3 regions of the Streptomyces sp. NPDC088810 genome follow, and region 1 is predicted to be linked to each of the others. Evidence: riboswitches for the same ligand, from Rfam matches in the RefSeq annotation. Region 1 holds a riboswitch; each other region holds the start of a gene.
What was found. Region 1 has a riboswitch for cyclic di-AMP ahead of ACIP4Y_RS18210 (transglycosylase family protein). Riboswitches for the same ligand answer to the same signal wherever they lie in the genome.

Region 1 (6,781 bases):
TGCTGGAAAAGCAGGGCAGCCAGGACGAGGCGCGCACCTGGTACCGCAAGGCCGCCGGTCTGGGCCACCCCGCTGCCCTGAAGGCGCTCGGCGAGCCACCCGCCGGTCCGGATACCGTCAAGGAGTGACCAACGAGCCCGGCCCCCCGACCGCCCCCGCCCTCTTCACCTGGGAGTTCGCCGCCGATCCGTACCCCGCCTACGCCTGGCTGCGCGAGCACGCGCCGGTGCACCGGACGCGGTTGCCGAGCGGTGTCGAGGCGTGGCTGGTCACCCGGTACGCCGATGCCCGGCAGGCACTGGCCGACCAGCGGCTGAGCAAGAACCCGGCGCATCACGACGAGCCCGCGCACGCCAAGGGCAAGACCGGCATCCCGGGCGAGCGCAAGGCCGAGCTGATGACGCACCTGCTGAACATCGACCCGCCGGACCACACCCGGCTCAGAAGGCTCGTCAGCAAGGCGTTCACCCCCCGCCGGGTCGCCGAGTTCGCCCCCCGGGTGCAGGAGCTGACCGACCACCTCATCGACGGGTTCGCGAGCAGCGGATCGGCCGACCTCATCCACGAGTTCGCCTTCCCGCTGCCCATCTACGCCATCTGCGACCTGCTCGGCGTCCCGCGCGAGGACCAGGACGACTTCCGGGACTGGGCGGGCATGATGATCCGGCACGGCCAAGGCCCCCGGGGCGGGGTCGCGCGGTCGGTGAAGAAGATGCGCGGCTATCTCGGCGAGCTGATCCACAAGAAGCGGGAGGCGCTGCCCGCCGTGCCCGCGCCCGGCGAGGACCTGATCTCCGGCCTCATCCGCGCCTCCGACCACGGTGAGCACCTCACCGAGAACGAGGCCGCCGCCATGGCCTTCATCCTGCTGTTCGCCGGCTTCGAGACGACCGTCAACCTCATCGGCAACGGCACCTACGCCCTGCTCACCCACCCCGAGCAGCGCCGCCGGCTGCAGGAGTCCCTGGCCCGCCGGGAGACGGACCTGCTGGAGACCGGCGTGGAGGAACTCCTGCGCTACGACGGCCCGGTGGAGCTGGCCACCTGGCGGTTCGCCACCGAGCCGCTGACCATCGGCGGCCAGGACATCGCGCCGGGCGATCCGGTGCTCGTCGTCCTCGCCGCCGCCGACCGGGACCCGGAGCGGTTCGCCGACCCGGACGTGCTGGACCTCGCCCGCCGCGACAACCAGCACCTCGGGTACGGGCACGGCATCCACTACTGCCTGGGCGCGCCGCTCGCCCGCCTGGAGGGCCAGACCGCGCTCGCCACCCTGCTCACCCGGCTGCCGGACCTGCGGCTCGCCGCGGACCCGGCGGAGCTGCGCTGGCGCGGCGGGCTGATCATGCGCGGCCTGCGCACCCTGCCGGTGGAGTTCACGCCGGTGAGCGGGGGCGGCGGCGGTCAGTAGTCCAGTTCCGCGAACCACTCGCCCCGGCCGCCCGGCGTCAGGTCGAGCAGGTGCCAGACGGGGTTGAGGAGGTCGATGCCGCGCTGGTCGATGTCCTCGGCCATGCGGGGGCGGGCGGAGTAGAAGTGGCGGACCGTGCCGTCGGCGTCCCGGGTGAAGACGGAGACGGTGGAGTCCTGGACGCCGTCCTCGTCCTCGCTGCCCAGGTCGTACTTGAAGGTGCTGTCCCCGCAGCTCAGCAGGCGCAGCCGGGACCAGCCGCGGTTGCGGGCGTGCTGCCGCAGCGCGGGCGGGTCGGCGGCCGCGACGACGGCGAGGTCGGCGTTCCGGGCGAGGTGGTGGGCGATGCCGTTGTAGCCGTCGATCCACAGGGTGCACATCGGGCACGGGCTGGTCTGCCGTTTGCCGTACATGAAGTGGTAGACGATCAGCGGCCGGCCGGGGCCGGTGAACAGCCGGCTCAGGGTGACCTCGCGCACCGGGGTGTCGCCCGCGTCGAGGTCGGCGGGGCCTTCGAGGAAGACGTAGTCGTCGACCTCGGGGCCCTGGGGGAGCGCCCTCCGCTGGGCCGCGACCTTCTCGCGGTGACGCATGAGCTCGATCTCGGCGTGGCGGAGTTCCTCGCGGGCGGCGAGGTAGTCCGCGGACTCGCCGGGCAGTCGGGTGTGCCGGAACATCGTGGTCCTCCTGGCTGGGAAGCCCCCCGGGTCATGTCGGGTCCATGGTTCCGGTTGCCGTACTCGCCCGCGGTGCGACGGCGCCGTTCCCGACGGGTGACAGCGGGGGAGCGACGGGAATGGTGACGGACCCTCAGCCGGAAGATGACAACACCTCAACTCTGTGATCTTCACGTGATCTGCGCGGCATGAACTTGTGACAAGTGATCGTCTGCCGATACGTTCACCCATCAGCGCGGCGACCGGCTCGATCCGCCGCGCCGGCTCTGCTGTCGCTCGAAAGGCTCCTGCATGCTCTCCGGGAACGGTCGACACCGTCGCCCCCGCCAGGCCCCCGCCCTCCTCGTCGCGGCCGGAGTGACCGGCTCCGCCATCGCCATCCCGCTCCTCGGCGCGGCGAGCGCCAACGCGGCCGACGGCACCACGTGGGACAAGGTGGCCGAATGCGAGAGCGGCGGCTCCTGGAGCGCGGACACCGGCAACGGGTACTACGGCGGCCTGCAGATCTCGCAGGAGGACTGGAACGCCTACGGCGGCGGCCAGTACGCGGCCAGCCCCGACCAGGCCAGCCGCAACCAGCAGATCGCCGTCGCCGAGAAGATCCTCGCCGACAAGGGCACGACCCCGTGGGCCACCTGCGCCCTGCTGTCCGGACTGACCTCGGGCTCGGGCTCCGTGGACGTCGACACGGGCGTCGGCGGTTCCGGTGACACCGGCGGTTCGGGTGACTCGTCCGGATCGGCCGAGAAGCCCGATACTTCCGGCAACCCCGGTTCCTCCGGCAGCCCCGGTTCCTCCGGCGGCTCCGGCCCGGCCGGTCTGCCGGGTTCGTCGCCTTCCACCGGCGCCGGCTCCGACGCCGACTCGGACTCCGGTTCCCCGTCGGACACGACCACCACGCCGAGCGGAAAGCCGGAGAAGAACGCCGGTACGGAGACCGGCTCCACGGGGACCAACACCCCCAAGTCGGACAAGTCCGCTTCGCCGGGCACCGGAAGCGCACGGGAATCCGCCCCGACGGCCACCCCGAGCACCGGCGCCGGGGACAACCCCCAGCAGGCTGCAGGTTCTTGGAGCCTGGTCGACACCGGAGCCCTCAGTGGCGGACGCCACCGCGGGGCGAGCGCGAACGAAAACGTGACAAACGGTCAGGACGTCGCCTCTTCCGGACGGCACGCAGCACGCGAAACGGACACGTACACCGTCCGCGAGGGCGACTCCCTCGCCTCCATCGCCGACTCCCTTGAGGTGGACGGCGGGTGGCGCGCGCTCTACGCCGGCAACAAGAAGGCCATCGGCGCCGACCCGAACCACATCAGCGCCGGTCAGACCCTGGAAGTCGCGGGCGAAACCGGCGCGAAGTAGCCGGAGTTGACGCCCCACTTAACGCCCTAATGTCCGGTTTGGCGAAAGTGTGGGATGAGTCTCAGAAGCCCTGATCGTCTTTGAAATTCCGCGGATCGCGTGTCTACGGTCGAGACCGCTCGTCACCACGAGCCCCGGCAGTCGCAACGCCGAATCCTGCCAGCGGTTGCCCGGGAACAGTCGTCGCGTCAAGCGCCGTAGGCAGGAGCGGGGGACCCAAGGTAAGTGCCGGGCCCGGCAGTTGAATGCCGGAACCGGCTGGGGGTGAAGCCGCGCATCCCGCGACAGCGGGAGCGCGGCCGGGCAACTCAACCGGCCCGAACCCGACAGCTCACCTCGCAGGCGTCGGTGAGGGGATCGATCCATGCTGTTTACCGGCAAGGGCAAGCACCGCCGTCCGTCCAAGGCCGTCCGCGCCATCACGCTCGCCGGTGTCACCGGCGCCGTCGTCGCCGCCCCGCTGATGGCGGCCGGCAACGCCTCCGCCGCCACCTCCGCCGAGTGGGACAAGGTCGCCCAGTGCGAGTCCGGCGGCAACTGGTCCATCAACACCGGCAACGGCTACTACGGCGGTCTGCAGTTCTCCGCCTCCACCTGGGCCGCGTACGGCGGCACGCAGTACGCCGCCACCGCCGACAAGGCCAGCAAGGCGCAGCAGATCGCGGTCGCCGAGAAGGTCCTCGCCGCGCAGGGCAAGGGCGCCTGGCCGGTCTGCGGCACGGGCCTGTCCGGCACCCCGTACAACGGCTCCGCCCCGAGCACCTCCTCGAACTCGGGCAGCGGCACCACCACCACCCGCTCCACCGAGCAGCAGGCCGCCTCCCGCTCCGCCGAGCGTCCGGCCGCGAGCGCGAGCAAGGGTCAGAGCAAGACCGTCACCACGCCGACCGGCAAGAAGGTCAAGAAGGGCGACGGCGAGTACAAGGTCGTCACCGGCGACACGCTCAGCACCATCGCCCAGAAGCACCACGTGCAGGGCGGCTGGAAGAAGCTGTTCGAGCTGAACAAGGACATCGTCGAGGACGCCAACCTGATCTACCCGGGTCAGCAGCTGCACCTGAAGTGACACCCGGCTCCCAGCCGGATCGCGGGGCCCGCACGTCCGTGCGGGCCACCCTGAAGGCTCCCGTGCGGGCCACCCCCCGTCCCCACGGGCCCCCGTCCCGGTGCGTGTTCCCCCGTACGCACCGGGACGGGGTTTTTTCATGCCTGCCGTCAAGCCCTTTGTTTCACGCAGGAACAAAAGGTACGGTCGCCTTGTCCACGGGACGGTCGGTCGGTGGCCGACGCCCCCGGGACGGTTAGGCTCTAGGCGCAAGGCACACCAGCCCCGCACTTCCAGCGTCACATCCAAGAAGGAGATGCTCGTGCCGTCCATCGACGTCGTCGTAGCCCGGGAAATCCTGGACTCCCGAGGCAACCCCACGGTCGAGGTCGAGGTCGGCCTCGACGACGGCAGCACGGGTCGTGCCGCCGTTCCGTCCGGCGCCTCGACCGGCGCCTTCGAGGCCATCGAGCTCCGCGACGGTGACCCGAACCGTTACCAGGGCAAGGGTGTCGAGAAGGCCGTCCTCGCCGTCATCGAGCAGATCGGCCCGGAGCTGGTCGGCTACGACGCCACCGAGCAGCGCCTGATCGACCAGGCCATGTTCGACCTGGACGCCACCGACAACAAGGGCTCCCTCGGCGCCAACGCCATCCTCGGCGTCTCGCTCGCCGTCGCCCACGCCGCCTCCGAGGCCAGCGACCTCCCCCTCTTCCGCTACCTGGGCGGCCCGAACGCGCACCTGCTGCCGGTGCCGATGATGAACATCCTGAACGGCGGCTCGCACGCCGACTCCAACGTGGACATCCAGGAGTTCATGATCGCCCCGATCGGCGCGGAGTCCTTCTCCGAGGCCCTGCGCTGGGGCACCGAGGTCTACCACACCCTCAAGAAGGTCCTGAAGAGCAAGGGCCTGGCCACCGGCCTCGGTGACGAGGGCGGCTTCGCCCCGAACCTCGGCTCCAACCGTGAGGCCCTCGACCTCATCCTCGAGGCCATCCAGGAGGCCGGCTACACCCCCGGCGAGCAGATCGCCCTGGCGCTCGACGTCGCCGCGTCCGAGTTCTACAAGGACGGCTCCTACGTCTTCGAGGGCAAGACGCGCTCCGCCGCCGAGATGACCGACTACTACGCCGAGCTCGTCGAGGCGTACCCGCTCGTCTCCATCGAGGACCCGCTGTTCGAGGACGACTGGGCCGGCTGGAAGACCATCACCGAGAAGCTCGGCGACAAGGTCCAGCTGGTCGGCGACGACCTGTTCGTCACCAACCCCGAGCGCCTCGCCCGCGGCATCGAGGAGGGCGCCGCCAACGCCCTGCTGGTCAAGGTCAACCAGATCGGCTCGCTGACCGAGACCCTGGACGCCGTGGAGCTGGCCCAGCGCAACGGCTTCAAGTGCATGATGTCCCACCGCTCCGGCGAGACCGAGGACGTCACCATCGCCGACCTGGCCGTCGCCACCAACTGCGGCCAGATCAAGACCGGCGCCCCGGCCCGCTCCGAGCGCGTCGCCAAGTACAACCAGCTGCTGCGCATCGAGGAGATCCTCGACGACGCGGCGGTGTACGCCGGCCGTAGCGCCTTCCCGCGGTTCCGCTCCGCGAACCAGTAGGCACAGCGAGGGCTGAGCCTGCCCGGGCTAAGTCCTAGCCAGTCGTACGTACGTCCCCGTACCCGGTCCCGTACCGTGTCCGGGGACGTACGCACGTGTGAAAGGGGAGGCGGAGAGCCAGATGGCCGTGAAGGACCGGGACCGTTTCTCCACCGCGACCAGGCTGCGGCTGCTCGGCGAGCAGACGGCGGCCCGGGTCTACCGTTCCCAGACCAAGCGGCAGGCCCGCCGCTCCCGCCTCACCGGCCGCGCGGCACTGCTCGCGCTGGTGCTGTGCTCCCTGGTCGTCGCCCTCGCCTACCCGATGCGCCAGTACGTCTCCCAGCGGGCGGAGATCGCCGACCTCCAGCGGCAGCGGGAGCAGGCCCGCGAGCGCGTCGAGCAGCTGCGTGACCTGAAGGCGCGCTGGCAGGACGACGCCTACGCCGAGCAGCAGATCCGCCGCCGGCTGCACTACGTGAAGCCCGGGGAGACCGGGTACGTGGTCATCGACCCGGGCGCGGCCAGGCCGTCCCGCGCCGACCTCGGGGCCGCCCACCGGCCCTGGTACGCGAACGTCTGGGACGGCGTCGACAAGTCCGACGCCTCCGACCAGTGAGCCGGCGTCAGGCCGGTACGACCAGAAAGCCACTCTGAAAGCAGTCATGGAAACGCCTCCGCCGCCCACTCCG
Region 2 (6,781 bases), on a different contig from region 1:
GGCCCGCGCCGCCGGCCTCTCGCCGGCCCATCTGTCCCGGCTCGAGACCGGACACCGCCAGCCGTCGCTGCCGATGCTCCTCGCGCTCGCCCGTATCTACGGTACGACCGTCTCCGAGCTGCTCGGCGAGACGGTCGCCGACCGGGACGCGATCGTGCGGGCCGCCGACATGGAGCCGACCCGGGCGGGCGGCTGGACCTACGTCCAGGCCGGCGCGCCCGGCCGCGGCATGCAGGCCCTGCGGGTGCGGGTGCCGTACGGCTCGCAGGGCGACATCGTGCGCGTCCACCCCGGTGAGGAGTGGCTCTACGTCCTCACCGGGCGGCTGCGGCTGCGGCTCGGCGACACCGGGCACCTGCTCGGACCCGGCGACAGCGCGCACTTCGACTCGCTCACCCCGCACCGCCTCGCCGCCGAGGACCACGACGGCGTGGAGCTGCTGTTCGTCCACACCCTGCTGCAGAGCCCCACGGCCACGCTGTGCCTGGGCCCGCCGACCGGAGAGCTGCCATGAGCAACTACGAAACCAAGTTCCCCCGTTCCCTGTGGGTCCGGCTGATCATCTACATCGCCCTCGGGCACGTCCTGGCGGCGTTCCTCTACCTGCTGTTCGCGGTGGGCGGCAAGAGCTGACACCGGTACCCGGGGTCAGTCCAGCAGGCGCTCGCGCAGCCGGTCGCGGGACTCGGCCGACAGGCCCAGACCCTGCGCGAGGTACGTCTCCACGTCGCCCCAGGTCTCCTCGATGCTCGCGAAGGCCGCCTCCAGGTACTCGGCACGGGCGTCGAAGAGCGGGTCGAGCAGCTCCATCACCTCGGGGGTGTACGCGGTGTCCGCGCTGCCGCTGCGGCGGACCTTGTAGCGCCGGTGCTCGGCGCCCGACTCCAGGTAGTCGGCGACGATCGCGTCCCGCTCGACCCCCAGGGCGAGCAGCGTCACCGCGATCGAGATGCCCGCGCGGTCCTTGCCGGCCGCACAGTGCATCAGCGCGGGCACGCTGTCGTCGGCGAGCGCGTGCAGCACGCGGGAGTGCTCGGCGGTGCGCTCGACGACGATCTTCCGGTAGGAGGCGATCATGCGGGCCGCACCCTTGCCGTCGTCCAGGATCGCGCGCAGCTGGTCGAGGTCGCCCTCGCGGACCATCTTCCAGAACTCGGCGCCGTCCGCCGGGTCGCTCAGCGGCAGGTTCACGTTCCGCACGCCGGGCAGCTCGACGTCGGGGCCCTCCAGCTTCTGGTCGGCCGTGTTGCGGAAGTCGAAGACCGTGTGCAGGCCCAGGGAGGCGAGGAAGGCCGCGTCCTCCTGCGTCGCGTGCGCGAGGTGGCCGCTGCGGAAGAGCACTCCGTGACGCACCCGCCGTCCGTCCACGGTCGGCAGTCCGCCCACATCACGGAAATTGCGCACTCCGGCCAGCTCCGGCTCGGTCGACGGGACCTGCTGCGTCACGGGGGCTCCTCCCGGTCGGTCGCCGCCGTCGCGGCTCGTCGGCGGGCGCTCTGTCGACCATACGGCATCGATTTCCTCGGGCAATGAGTTGTCCACAGGCATTGCCAGAGGGGTGCGCGCACCCGATGATGTTGGCACTTGCGCGGATCTGTTGGCACTTGTGAGGTCTCGATGGTGGACATCGCCGAAAACGGTCGTACCTGGCTGCTGTCCGGCCCCAACAGCAGCTACGCCCTGCATCTCACCGACGCGGACGAGCTGCTGCACCTGCACTGGGGGCCGCGGATCGCCCTCGCCGACGCCGAGGCACTCGCGGTGCGCCCGCTGCCCGGCTACTGGCCCTTCGAGTCCCCGCTGGACGGCCGCGAGGAGTACCCCGTCGAGGGCGGACCCCGCTTCGTCCGCCCCGCGCTGTCCGTCCGCACCGAGGAGCGGCGCGGTACCGAGTGGCGCTTCGTGTCGTACGACACGGAGGGCGCCGAGCTGCGGCTGCGCTTCGACGACGACGGCGTGGGGATCACGCTGCACTACCGGATGCGCGACGACGTGGTCGAGCGCTGGGTGACCGTGGTGAACGGCGGCCACGCGCGCGTGGAGCTGCTGCGGGCCGACGCGGCCACCTGGACGCTGCCCGACCGCGAGGGCTGGCGGCTGTCCCTGCTGCACGGCCGCTGGGCCGCCGAGTCCCGGCTCACCGCCGCCCCCCTCGGCTACGGCGAGAAGGTCATCGGCAGCCGCCGCGGCCACACCGGCCACCAGCACCTGCCCTGGGTCGCCCTCGACACCGACGCCACCGAGGAGCGCGGCGAGGTCTACGGCTGCGCGCTCGGCTGGTCCGGCTCCTGGCGCATCGCCGTCGCCCAACTCCCCGACGCGCGCGTGCAGATCACCGGCGGCGCCGGCTACGACGACTCGGGCCTGCTGCTCCTCGCGCCCGGGGAGTCGTACACCACCCCGGTCTTCGCGGGCCTGTGGAGCGACGGCGGCTTCGGCGGCGCGAGCCGCGCCTGGCACGCCTACCAGCGCGCCTACGTCATCCCGGACGCCGACCGGGACCGGCCCGTGCTGTTCAACTCCTGGGAGGCCACCTTCTTCGACATCTCCGAGGAGCAGCAGCTCGCGCTCGCCCGCCGGGCCGCCGAGATCGGGATCGAGCTGTTCGTCGTCGACGACGGCTGGTTCGGCGCCCGCACCAGCGACCGCGCCGGCCTCGGCGACTGGACGCCCAACCCCGACCGGTTCCCGCACGGCCTGAAGCCCCTCGCCGACCAGGTGCACGGCCTGGGCATGCAGTTCGGCATCTGGGTCGAGCCCGAGATGGTCAACCCCGACAGCGACCTGTACCGCGCCCACCCCGACTGGGTGCAGTACCAGCCGGGACGAAAGCGGACGGAACTGCGCAACCAGCTCGTTCTCAACCTCGCGCGCGAGGACGTCCAGGAGTACCTCTGGGAGCGGCTGGACACCCTGCTGTCCAGCGCCCCGATCGATTATGTGAAGTGGGACTTCAACCGCTGCTTCACCGACGCCGGCTGGCCCGGGGAGCCGTACCCGCAGCGCCTGTGGGTGGACCACGTCCGCGCCCTGTACGCCCTTCTGGACCGGCTGCGGGCGGCCCATCCGGGTGTCGCCTTCGAGTCCTGCTCGGGCGGCGGCGGCCGGATCGACCTCGGCGTGCTCGGCCGCACCGACCAGGTGTGGACCTCCGACAACACCGACCCGCTGGACCGGCTCGCCATCCAGCACGGCTTCACCCAGATCCACCCCGCGCGCGTGATGGCGGCCTGGGTCACCGACAGCCCCAACACCCAGCTCAACGGGCGGGTCAGCTCACTGCGGTTCCGGTTCGTCAGCGCCATGGCGGGCGTGCTCGGGGTGGGCGGAGACCTGACGGAGTGGAGCGCTCAGGAGCTGGCAGAGGCCCGGCGGTGGGTGGAGCTGTACAAGGAGATCCGCCCGGTCGTGCAGCACGGCGAGCTGTACCGGCTGCGGCCCCCGGCGGGCGGTCTGAGCGCCGTGCAGTACCTCCGGGGCGAGGAGACGGTCGTCCTCGCCTGGCTCCAGGCGCAGAGCCACGGCGAACCGGCCCCGGCGGTGCGGTTGCGCGGGCTCGACCCGACAGCCTCGTACGAATGCCGTGAAACGGGCGAAGTGCACCGAGGTGCCGTACTGCGGCACCACGGGCTGCACACCGGACTGAAGGGTGACCTGGACGCGACGGTTATCCGGCTGCACCGCATCTGAGCCTTCTGTCCGAATTGACCCCTTCATTCCAACTCGGTGTGAAATGAAGGGGCCTAGGAATGGTGTGCGTGAGCAGCGTCATATCCGTGACCGAGCGTCGCGCGTCATGTCCACGTAATGCCCGGGTGTGCAGGGGAAATTGAGGGGGCGAAGGGGCGGGGATGCACCGTGGGTGACCGTGCGTCCCCGCATCCGACCACCCGGAACACGAACAACCGGAATCGGTTGCTTGTGTCGTACGTCCCGCTCGCTTACGTTCGCCACCCAACCGGACGGAACGCCGAATCCTGCCGCCGTCCGGACTCCCCACACATGACCCGTGTCGGCAGGAGCGGGGGACCCACCAGGTACGACTGCCTGTCCCGGTCTCCGCGACAGGCTAGGGGTGCAGCCGTGTGCGCACGGCCGGGCAGCTCCAGCCCGAACCCGACAGCTGACCTCGCAGGCGCCGGAGAGGAACAGCTCCATGCCCGCCAAGGGTAAGCACCGACGCCCCAAGACCCCGCGTTTTTCCCGCTCCCTGGCCGTCGCCGGAACCGGCGGCGCCGCCCTCGCGCTCCCGCTGGTGGGGGCCACCGGAGCGCACGCCGCGACCCCCGCGCAGTCCGTGCCCGAAGCGGCCGTGCAGTCCCTTCCGGACGCGGCCGGGAAGGCCGCCGCCCAGCCGGAGGCGGGCGTGCGCACCTACACCGTGCGCGGCGGCGACTGCCTCGCGAAGATCGCCCAGGAGCAGCACGTCAGCGGCGGCTGGCAGCGGCTCTACGACGACAACCGGCAGGTCGTCGGCGCCGACCCGGCGCTCATCCACCCGGGCCTGAAGCTCAGCCTCGGCGGGCAGGCCGCACCGGCCCGCACCGAGTCCGCCGCGCCGAAGCCCGCCCGGCCGGCCGCCCCGAAGCCCGCCCGGCCGGCCGGGTCCGGCACCGCGCAGACCGCCTCCGCCGGCTACACCCTGCCGGTGGCCGGCGCCACCATCGGCACCGGCTACCACGTCGCCGGCAGCATGTGGTCCAGCGGCTACCACACCGGCGTCGACTTCGTCGTCCCGACCGGCACCCCCCTCAAGGCCGTCGCCGCGGGCACCGTCGTCTCCGCCGGCTGGGGCGGCGCGTACGGCAACCAGGTCGTCCTCAAGCTGAACGACGGCCACTACGCCCAGTACGCCCACCTCTCGCAGCTCTCCGTCTCGGCCGGCCAGACCGTGACCGCGGGCCAGCAGGTCGGCCTGTCCGGCGCCACCGGCAACGTGACCGGACCGCACCTGCACTTCGAGATCCGCACCACGCCGGACTACGGCTCGGACCTGGACCCGGTCGCCTACCTCCGCGCGCACGGCGTTCCCGTCGGCTGACACCCGCCCCCCTGCCCGACGCCGCCTATTCCTGACTTGGCATATTTTTGAGAGTGGCTCATCTCACCGTTCGTCAACCCCGGCCTACGGTCGCGTAGGTCACATCGAAAGGTGAATCATGGTCCGACGTGGCAGACGATTCGAAGAATGACAACGCATCAGTGATCGGGTCGTACGTGGCGGTGGGGGACAGCTTCACCGAGGGCGTCGGCGACCCCGGCCCCGACGGGGCGTTCGTGGGCTGGGCCGACCGCTTCGCGGTACTGCTCGCCGACCGGCGCCCCGAGGGGGACTTCCGGTACACCAACCTCGCCGTGCGGGGGAAGCTGCTGGACCAGATCGTGGCCGACCAGCTCCCGCAGGCCGTCGAACTCGCCCCCGACCTGGTCTCCTTCTGCGCGGGCGGCAACGACATCATCCGCCCCGGCACCGACCCGGACGAGGTCGCCGAGCGCTTCGAACGCGCCGTGGCCCGGCTGACCGAGGCCGTCGGCACCGTTATGGTGACGACCGGCTTCGACACCCGGGGCATGCCCGTGCTCAAGCATCTCCGGGGCAAGATCGCCACCTACAACGGGCACGTCCGGGCCATCGCCGACCGGTACGGCTGTCCCGTCCTCGACCTGTGGTCCCTGAAGTCCGTGCAGGACCGCAGGGCCTGGGACAACGACCGGCTGCACCTCTCGCCCGAGGGTCACACGCGCGTGGCGCTGCGCGCCGGACAGGTCCTCGGCCTGGACGTCCCGGCCGACCCGGAGCAGCCGTGGCCGCCGTTGCCGCCCCGGGGCACCCTGGACGTCCGCCGCGACGACGTCCAGTGGGCCCGCGAGTACCTCGTCCCCTGGATCGGCCGCCGCCTGCGCGGCGAGTCCTCCGGTGACCACGTCACCGCCAAGGGCACCCTCTCCCCGGACGACATCAAGCTGCGCATCGCCTCGGTGGCCTGACCCGGCGAACCGCGCCCCGCCGCCTGCGTGGGCGGGCGGGGCGCGGTCGGGTCAGTGGCCCGGGGTGGCCGGCGTGCACGGTGCGGCCCGTGTGCTCACCGTGCCCGTTCGGTCAACGTCTTCCGGTCCAGGCCCAGTTCCCGGGCAAGGGCGTCGTCCACCCACTCCTGTGCGCGGGAGCGCGCCACCGCGCCCGGGTACGACGTCAGCTGCACCGCCAGGCCGTCCAGCAGCGCGGTCAGCCGCAGTGCCGTGCCGGCCGGGTCCGCGCAGGCGAACTCACCGGCCGCCACGCCCTCGGCGATGACCTCCGCGATCGCCGCCTTCCACTGCTTGTCCAGCTCCCGGGTGACCTCCCGCAGCGCCGGCTCGCGCAGGGCGACGGCCCAGCCCTCGATCCACAGCCGCCAGCCCTTGGCCTGCCCGGTCGGCGCGTACCAGCGCACCGCGGCCCGCAGCCGGCGCAGCGCGGTGGTCCGCCGGTCCACCACCTTGCGCAGGCGCGCGAGGTCGTCCTCGGCCGCGTACGCGAACGCGGCGGCGACCAGCTTCTCCTTCGTGGAGAAGTGGTACAGCACCAGCGCGTTGCTCACCCCGAGGGCCGCGGCCACGTCGGCGATCCGCACCGCCGCCACGCCCCGCGCCTCGATCTGCCCGATGGCTGCCCGCAGCAGCTCCTCCCGCCGCTCGGCCACGCTCAACCGCACTCTTGCCACGCGCTCACCCTAGTCGTAGTCGATCGCAGGTGAGCGTCACCGGTCGCAAACGATCCCGTCCCCTCGGCCTCCGCGCC
Region 3 (6,781 bases), on a different contig from region 1:
CCAGGTCCTTGATCTTCGCGATGACCTTCTCGGGGCCGACCGTGAACGGCAGTTCGGTGACCACCAGGCCCTTGCGGCGGGCGGTGACGGTCTCGACCGTGACGGTGGCGCGCATCTTGAAGGTGCCGCGGCCGGTCGCGTACGCGTCCCGGATGCCGTCCAGGCCGACGATCCGGCCGCCGGTGGGCAGGTCCGGGCCCGGGACGTGCTTCATCAGCGCGTCCAGGTCGGCGTTCGGGTTCCGGATCAGGTGGCGGGCGGCGGCGATGACCTCGCGCAGGTTGTGCGGCGGCATGTTCGTCGCCATGCCGACGGCGATGCCCGAGGAGCCGTTGACCAGCAGGTTGGGGAAGGCGGCGGGCAGCGCCACCGGCTCCTGCTCCTGGCCGTCGTAGTTCGGCGCGAAGTCGACCGTGTCCTCGTCGATCGACTCGGTCATCAGGCTCGTCGCCTCGGCCATCCGGCACTCGGTGTACCGCATGGCGGCCGGCGGGTCGTCGTTGCCCAGCGAGCCGAAGTTGCCGTGGCCGTCGACCAGCGGCACGCGCATGGAGAAGGGCTGCGCCATGCGCACCAGGGCGTCGTAGATCGACGCGTCGCCGTGCGGGTGCAGCTTGCCCATGACCTCGCCGACGACACGCGCGCACTTCACATAGCCGCGCTCGGGGCGCAGGCCCATCTCGTTCATCTGGTAAACGATCCGGCGGTGCACCGGCTTGAGACCGTCACGGGCGTCCGGCAGGGCGCGCGAGTAGATGACCGAGTACGCGTACTCGAGGTAGGAGCCACGCATCTCGTCCACGACGTCGATGTCGAGGATTCTCTCCTCGAACGAATCGTCGGGCGGCGGGGTCTTCGTGCTGCGGCGGGCCATCGCTGCCTGGCTCCTTCTGATCTGGTCGCTCGCCTACGGGGCGCTCGTGCTGCTGAAGCGTTTGACGGATCTGACGCGGACCATTGTGGACCTAGGCACTGACAACCCGTGCCACCACCCGGTCGGGGCGGGCCTCGCCGGACCGGCGGAGCAGAGTCCGACGCAGGCTACGCGATCCGCTGTGGGCGTACGTCCCGCGGGAACTTCGCCGAGGCCCCGCACGCTTTGCATACAGTGGCAGGAACGGCAGGAAAACCGCGGTTTCCATCAACCGCCTCCGCTCGCGAAGGGACGTACATGCCCATGGGTCACACGACCACAGCCGAGGCAGGCTCCGGGGGCCTGACAGCGACCGAGCACCGCCTGGCCAACGGTCTGCGCGTGGTGCTCTCCGAGGACCACCTGACCCCGGTGGCGGCGGTCTGCCTCTGGTACGACGTCGGCTCCCGCCACGAAGTCAAGGGCCGTACCGGCCTGGCTCACCTTTTCGAGCACCTGATGTTCCAGGGCTCCGCGCAGGTGAAGGGCAACGGCCACTTCGAGCTGGTGCAGGGCGCCGGCGGCTCGCTCAACGGCACCACCAGCTTCGAGCGCACCAACTACTTCGAGACCATGCCCGCCCACCAGCTGGAGCTGGCGCTCTGGCTGGAGGCCGACCGCATGGGCTCGCTGCTGGCCGCCCTGGACGACGAGTCGATGGAGAACCAGCGGGACGTCGTCAAGAACGAGCGCCGCCAGCGCTACGACAACGTGCCGTACGGCACCGCCTTCGAGAAGCTGACCGCGCTCTCCTACCCGGAGGGCCACCCCTACCACCACACCCCGATCGGCTCCATGGCGGACCTGGACGCGGCCACCCTGGAGGACGCCCGCCAGTTCTTCCGCACCTACTACGCGCCGAACAACGCGGTGCTCTCCGTGGTCGGCGACATCGACCCCCAGCAGACCCTCGCCTGGGTCGAGAAGTACTTCGGCTCCATCCCGTCCCACGACGGCAAGCCCGCGCCCCGCGACGGCTCCCTGCCGGACGTCATCGGCGAGCAGAAGCGCGAGGTCGTCGTGGAGGAGGTCCCGGCGCGCGCCCTGATGGCCGCCTACCGGCTCCCGCACGACGGCACGCGCGCGTGCGACGCGGCGGACCTCGCGCTGACCATCCTCGGCGGCGGCGAGTCCTCCCGGCTGTACAACCGGCTGGTGCGCCGGGACCGTACGGCTGTCGCGGCCGGCTTCGGCCTGCTGCGCCTGGCCGGCGCGCCCTCCATGGGCTGGCTGGACGTGAAGACCTCCGGTGACGTCGAGGTGCCGGTCATCGAGACCGCCATCGACGAGGAGCTGGCCCGGTTCGCCGCGGAGGGTCCCACTCCGGAGGAGATGGAGCGCGCCCAGGCGCAGCTGGAGCGCGAGTGGCTGGACCGGCTCGGCACGGTCGCCGGCCGCGCCGACGAACTGTGCCGGTTCGCGGTCCTGTTCGGCGACCCGCAGCTCGCCCTGACCGCCGTCAAGCGCGTCCTGGAGGTGACCCCGGCGGAGGTCCAGGAGGTCGCCAAGGCCCGTCTGCGGCCCGACAACCGCGCGGTCCTCGTCTACGAGCCGAAGTCCCCGCAGGCCGCCCCGGACGCCGAGGTCCCCGAGGACCCGGAGCAGGAAGCCACCGTAGAGGCCGGCAACGAGAACGAGGAGACGGCCAAGTGACCGAGCTCGCCACCATGGACTTCCACCCCCAGCCGCAGCCGGGCGAGGCCAGGCCCTGGGCGTTCCCGGCCCCCGAACGCGGCACGCTCGACAACGGCCTGACCGTGCTGCGCTGCCACCGCCCCGGTCAGCAGGTCGTCGCCGTCGAGGTGCTGCTGGACGCGCCGCTGGACGCCGAGCCGACGGGCCTCGACGGTGTCGCCACGATCATGGCGCGGGCCTTCTCGGAGGGCACCGACAAGCACTCCGCCGAGGAGTTCGCCGCCGAGCTGGAGCGCGCGGGTGCCACCCTGGACGCGCACGCAGACCACCCCGGCGTCCGGCTCAGCCTGGAGGTCCCGGCCTCCCGCCTGGCCAAGGGCCTCGGGCTGCTCTCCGACGCCCTGCGCGCGCCCGCCTTCGCCGAGAGCGAGGTCGAGCGGCTGGTCCGCAACCGCCTGGACGAGATCCCGCACGAGCTGGCCAATCCCTCCCGCCGGGCCGCCAAGGAACTCTCCAAGGAGCTGTTCCCGGCGACCTCGCGCATGTCCCGGCCGCGCCAGGGCACCGAGGAGACGGTCGAGAAGATCGACGCCGCGGCCGTACGCGCCTTCTACGACCGCCACGTGCGGCCGGGCACGGCAACCGCGGTCGTCGTCGGCGACCTGACCGGCACCGACCTGGACGGGCTGCTCGGCGACACCCTGGGCGCCTGGACCGGCACCCCGGGCGAGCCCCGGCCGGTGCCGCCGGTGACCGCGGACGACACCGGGCGCGTGGTCATCGTGGACCGGCCCGGCGCCGTCCAGACGCAGCTGCTCATCGGCCGGATCGGCCCCGACCGGCACGACCGCGTGTGGCCCGCCCAGGTGCTCGGCACGTACTGCCTCGGCGGCACCCTCACCTCTCGCCTGGACCGCGTCCTGCGCGAGGAGAAGGGCTACACCTACGGCGTGCGCTCCTTCGGGCAGGTCCTCAGGTCCGCGCCGGACGGCACGGGCGCGGCGATGCTCGCCATCAGCGGCTCCGTGGACACGCCGAACACCGGCCCGGCCCTGGACGACCTGTGGAAGGTGCTGCGGACCGTCGCGGCGGAGGGCCTGACCGACGCCGAGCGGGACGTCGCCGTGCAGAACCTCGTCGGCGTGGCGCCGCTGAAGTACGAGACCGCGGCGGCCGTCGCGAGCACGCTGGCCGACCAGGTCGAGCAGCACCTGCCCGACGACTTCCAGGCGACGCTGTACCGGCAGCTGGCCGCCACGGGCACGGTGGAGGCCACCGCGGCCGTCGTGAACGCCTTCCCGGTGGACCGCCTGGTGACCGTCCTCGTCGGTGACGCGGCCCAGATCAAGGCGCCGGTGGAGGCGCTCGGCATCGGTGAAGTGACCGTGGTGGCGGCCGAGTAACGGCACGCGCGCGTGGGCCCTGGCGACCTTCGGGTCGTCAGGGCCCTGCTGTTCCACTCGTTCCCTCAGATGCCCGTTTTGGGGCGGAGGTTGCCTGTCTGCCCTGTGGGATGCGCTACAAAAGCCCCGCTGCGTTTGAGGATTGAAAGCGCGCCGCCGTAGCGTCATCCGGGCTGTTCGTCAGGCAGTGCGCCGCACCCGCGGCACCGGACAGTCATCGCCGAGTCCCCGTACGGCGCGAGCCAGGGGAGCCGGGGACCCACCGTCCCTGGGGTGAATCGGGCGCCCGCGCGGCTGCGAGGGGGCCCGTAGGAGACCTTCCTGCTCCGAACCCGTCAGCTAACCCGGTAGGCGAGAGGGAAGGAAAGGACCAGCCACTTCATGGCGTTCATGTGCGCCACCGGGAAGCACCGCAAGCCCGGCCGGGTCAAGCGGACCACGGCCCAGGCGGCCGGCGTCGCGGCCCTCACCACCACCGGCGTGATCGGCACCCTCGCCGCCTCCCCGGCGCTCGCCGCCGAGAGCCCCACGGAGCAGACCGGCCTCGTCCCCGTTCTCACCGTGACCGAGGACGTCCCCCGGCAGATCGACGCGCAGGCCACCGCCCAGCAGCAGGCCGCCGAGCAGAAGGCCGCCGAGGAGGCCGCGGCGAAGGCCGCCGCCAAGCGGGCCGAGGAGGTGCGCGCGGCCAAGGCCCGTGCCGCCCGCGAGGCCGAGCGCAAGCGGCTGAACACCTTCGTCGCCCCCATCGGGCACTCGTACGTCTCCACGGGCTACCAGGCCAGCAGCTCCCTGTGGTCCTCCGGTTCGCACACCGGCATCGACTTCCATGCGGCCAGCGGCACGGCCGTCCACGCGGTGGGCTCCGGCACGGTCGTCTCCACCGGCTGGGGCGGCGCGTACGGCAACCAGATCGTGATCCGGATGGCGGACGGCATGTACACGCAGTACGGCCACCTGTCCTCCATCGGCGTCACGGTGGGCCAGAAGGTCGTCCCGGGCCAGCAGATCGGCCTGTCCGGCGCGACCGGCAACGTCACCGGCCCGCACCTGCACTTCGAGGCCCGGACCACCCCCGAGTACGGCTCGGACGTCGACCCGATCGCCTACCTCCGCAAGCACGGCGTGAACGTCTGACGCCCCGCGCACGACCCTACGAAGCCCCGGCTCACCTAGCCGGGGCTTTCGCCGTTTTTCGCAGTGTCCGCCGGATCCGCTGACCAAAAAATATCCATGGATTACGACCCGCCGTCGGAAATTCCGGCTCATTGGAATAGAGTCACGGAACACACGTCCATCGTCGACGTTTCACGGGGATTAAGGCGGAGGTCGGTCATGCGTATTCCGGCGCACTCGGTGTGCACCGCTGTCCGGGACGACATCGTCGCGGGTGTCTACAAGCGCGGCAGCCGCCTCACCGAGGAAGTCCTGGCCCGCCGGTACGGCGTCTCGCGCGTCCCCGTGCGCGAGGCCCTGCGCACCCTGGAGGCCGAGGGCTTCGTGGTGACGCGCCGGCACGCGGGCGCGTGCGTGGCCGAGCCGACCGAGCAGGAGGCCGCCGACCTGCTGGAGATGCGGATGCTGCTGGAACCGCTGGGCGCCGCCCGGGCCGCCCAGCGCCGCACCGAGGCCCACCTGAAGGTGCTGCGCGGCCTGGTGCGGCTGGGCCAGGAGCGGGCCAGGCGGGGCGGCAGCGACGATCTGCGTTCGCTGGGCGGCTGGTTCCACGAGACGCTCGCCCAGGCCTCCGGCAGCCCCTCGCTCACCTCGATGCTCACCCAGCTGCGGCACAAGATCGCCTGGATGTACACGGTGGAGGCGCCGGCCAGCCCGATGGAGTCCTGGACGGAGCACGGCGCCATCGTGGACGCGGTGGCGCGCGGGGACGCCGAGCGCGCGCGGGCGCTCACCACGCTGCACGCCGAGCGCGCGACGGGCGCGCACCGGCTGCGCTTTTCCGGTGCCGCGGAGCGTGTGAGGACTTCGCAACAAGCCGTAAACATGTCGGGCCAGCGGCATTAACACGGGCGCCGTATACAAAGAGGGGTTATTCCGGGGCGGAGTGTTTTCTGCTGCCCGAATTCATGGTGCGGTAATTCATGCGGTTTTCCCGGGCCGCCGGTGAATCGACGGCACCGGGCGGACGCGCATACGGCGAAGCCGCGCCGCCCCGAAAGGCGAACGCGGCTCCGGCGCTCTGTGCGGTGCTCGCTCAGACGGTCTCGGGCAGCTCCTCCAGGCCCTCGGAGACCAGCTTGGCCAGCCGGTCGAGTGCGGCGTCCGCACCCTCGGCGTCGGAGGCGAGGACGATCTCCTCGCCGCCCTGGGCGCCCAGGCCCAGAACGGCGAGCATGGAGGCCGCGTTGACGGGGTTGCCCCCGGCCTTGGCGATCGTCACCGGGACGCCTGCGGCCGTGGCGGCTCGGACGAAGATGGAGGCGGGGCGGGCGTGGAGGCCCTCGGCCCAGCCGACGTTGACGCGGCGCTCAGCCATGTGTTGCTGCCCTTCGGTGTTCAGGGTTGTCTAGACCAGTTTCCCATATCGTGAAGCGTGCCCGGAGGGGACGTCCGTCCCCTTCCGCCGTGGCGCCGGACCGCGGCCTCGGTCCGGCTTCCCGTCCTCCACAGACTGCCTCGCGCCGTTGTCGTACGCGAGCCGTACTCTGGGGCCCATGCAGACCTCGGCGGACCGGCAGGACCGGCACCAGTACCCCGCCCACTGGGAGGCGGACGTGGTGCTGCGTGACGGGGGCACCGCACGCATCCGGCCCATCACCGTTGATGACGCCGACCGCCTGGTCAGTTTCTACGAGCAGGTCTCGGACGAGTC

Region 2: it holds a riboswitch for cyclic di-AMP, as region 1 does, so the genes downstream of both, ACIP4Y_RS07425 (peptidoglycan DD-metalloendopeptidase family protein) here and ACIP4Y_RS18210 (transglycosylase family protein) in region 1, are expected to answer to the same signal.
Region 3: it holds a riboswitch for cyclic di-AMP, as region 1 does, so the genes downstream of both, ACIP4Y_RS34840 (M23 family metallopeptidase) here and ACIP4Y_RS18210 (transglycosylase family protein) in region 1, are expected to answer to the same signal.

Annotation. Positions count from the first base shown of each region.
Region 1 covers NZ_JBIVJQ010000005.1:90,866-97,646, reverse strand. The annotation lists gene ACIP4Y_RS18230 (hypothetical protein) at 1-128, shown strand, start outside; gene ACIP4Y_RS18225 (cytochrome P450) at 125-1,411, shown strand; gene ACIP4Y_RS18220 (DUF899 family protein) at 1,405-2,088, opposite strand; gene ACIP4Y_RS18215 (transglycosylase family protein) at 2,380-3,453, shown strand; cyclic di-AMP (ydaO/yuaA leader) riboswitch at 3,637-3,813, shown strand; gene ACIP4Y_RS18210 (transglycosylase family protein) at 3,818-4,519, shown strand; gene eno (phosphopyruvate hydratase) at 4,821-6,110, shown strand; gene ACIP4Y_RS18200 (septum formation initiator family protein) at 6,232-6,708, shown strand; gene ACIP4Y_RS18195 (DUF501 domain-containing protein) at 6,755-6,781, shown strand, end outside.
Region 2 covers NZ_JBIVJQ010000002.1:163,874-170,654, reverse strand. The annotation lists gene ACIP4Y_RS07445 (XRE family transcriptional regulator) at 1-514, shown strand, start outside; gene ACIP4Y_RS07440 (DUF6126 family protein) at 511-633, shown strand; gene ACIP4Y_RS07435 (tyrosine-protein phosphatase) at 649-1,446, opposite strand; gene ACIP4Y_RS07430 (alpha-galactosidase) at 1,618-3,690, shown strand; cyclic di-AMP (ydaO/yuaA leader) riboswitch at 3,959-4,151, shown strand; gene ACIP4Y_RS07425 (peptidoglycan DD-metalloendopeptidase family protein) at 4,157-5,041, shown strand; gene ACIP4Y_RS07420 (SGNH/GDSL hydrolase family protein) at 5,203-5,988, shown strand; gene ACIP4Y_RS07415 (TetR family transcriptional regulator C-terminal domain-containing protein) at 6,084-6,704, opposite strand.
Region 3 covers NZ_JBIVJQ010000015.1:127,560-134,340, forward strand. The annotation lists gene ACIP4Y_RS34825 (DNA topoisomerase (ATP-hydrolyzing) subunit A) at 1-874, opposite strand, end outside; gene ACIP4Y_RS34830 (M16 family metallopeptidase) at 1,172-2,566, shown strand; gene ACIP4Y_RS34835 (M16 family metallopeptidase) at 2,563-3,951, shown strand; cyclic di-AMP (ydaO/yuaA leader) riboswitch at 4,160-4,320, shown strand; gene ACIP4Y_RS34840 (M23 family metallopeptidase) at 4,333-5,088, shown strand; gene ACIP4Y_RS34845 (GntR family transcriptional regulator) at 5,287-5,973, shown strand; gene ACIP4Y_RS34850 (HPr family phosphocarrier protein) at 6,164-6,445, opposite strand; gene ACIP4Y_RS34855 (GNAT family N-acetyltransferase) at 6,624-6,781, shown strand, end outside.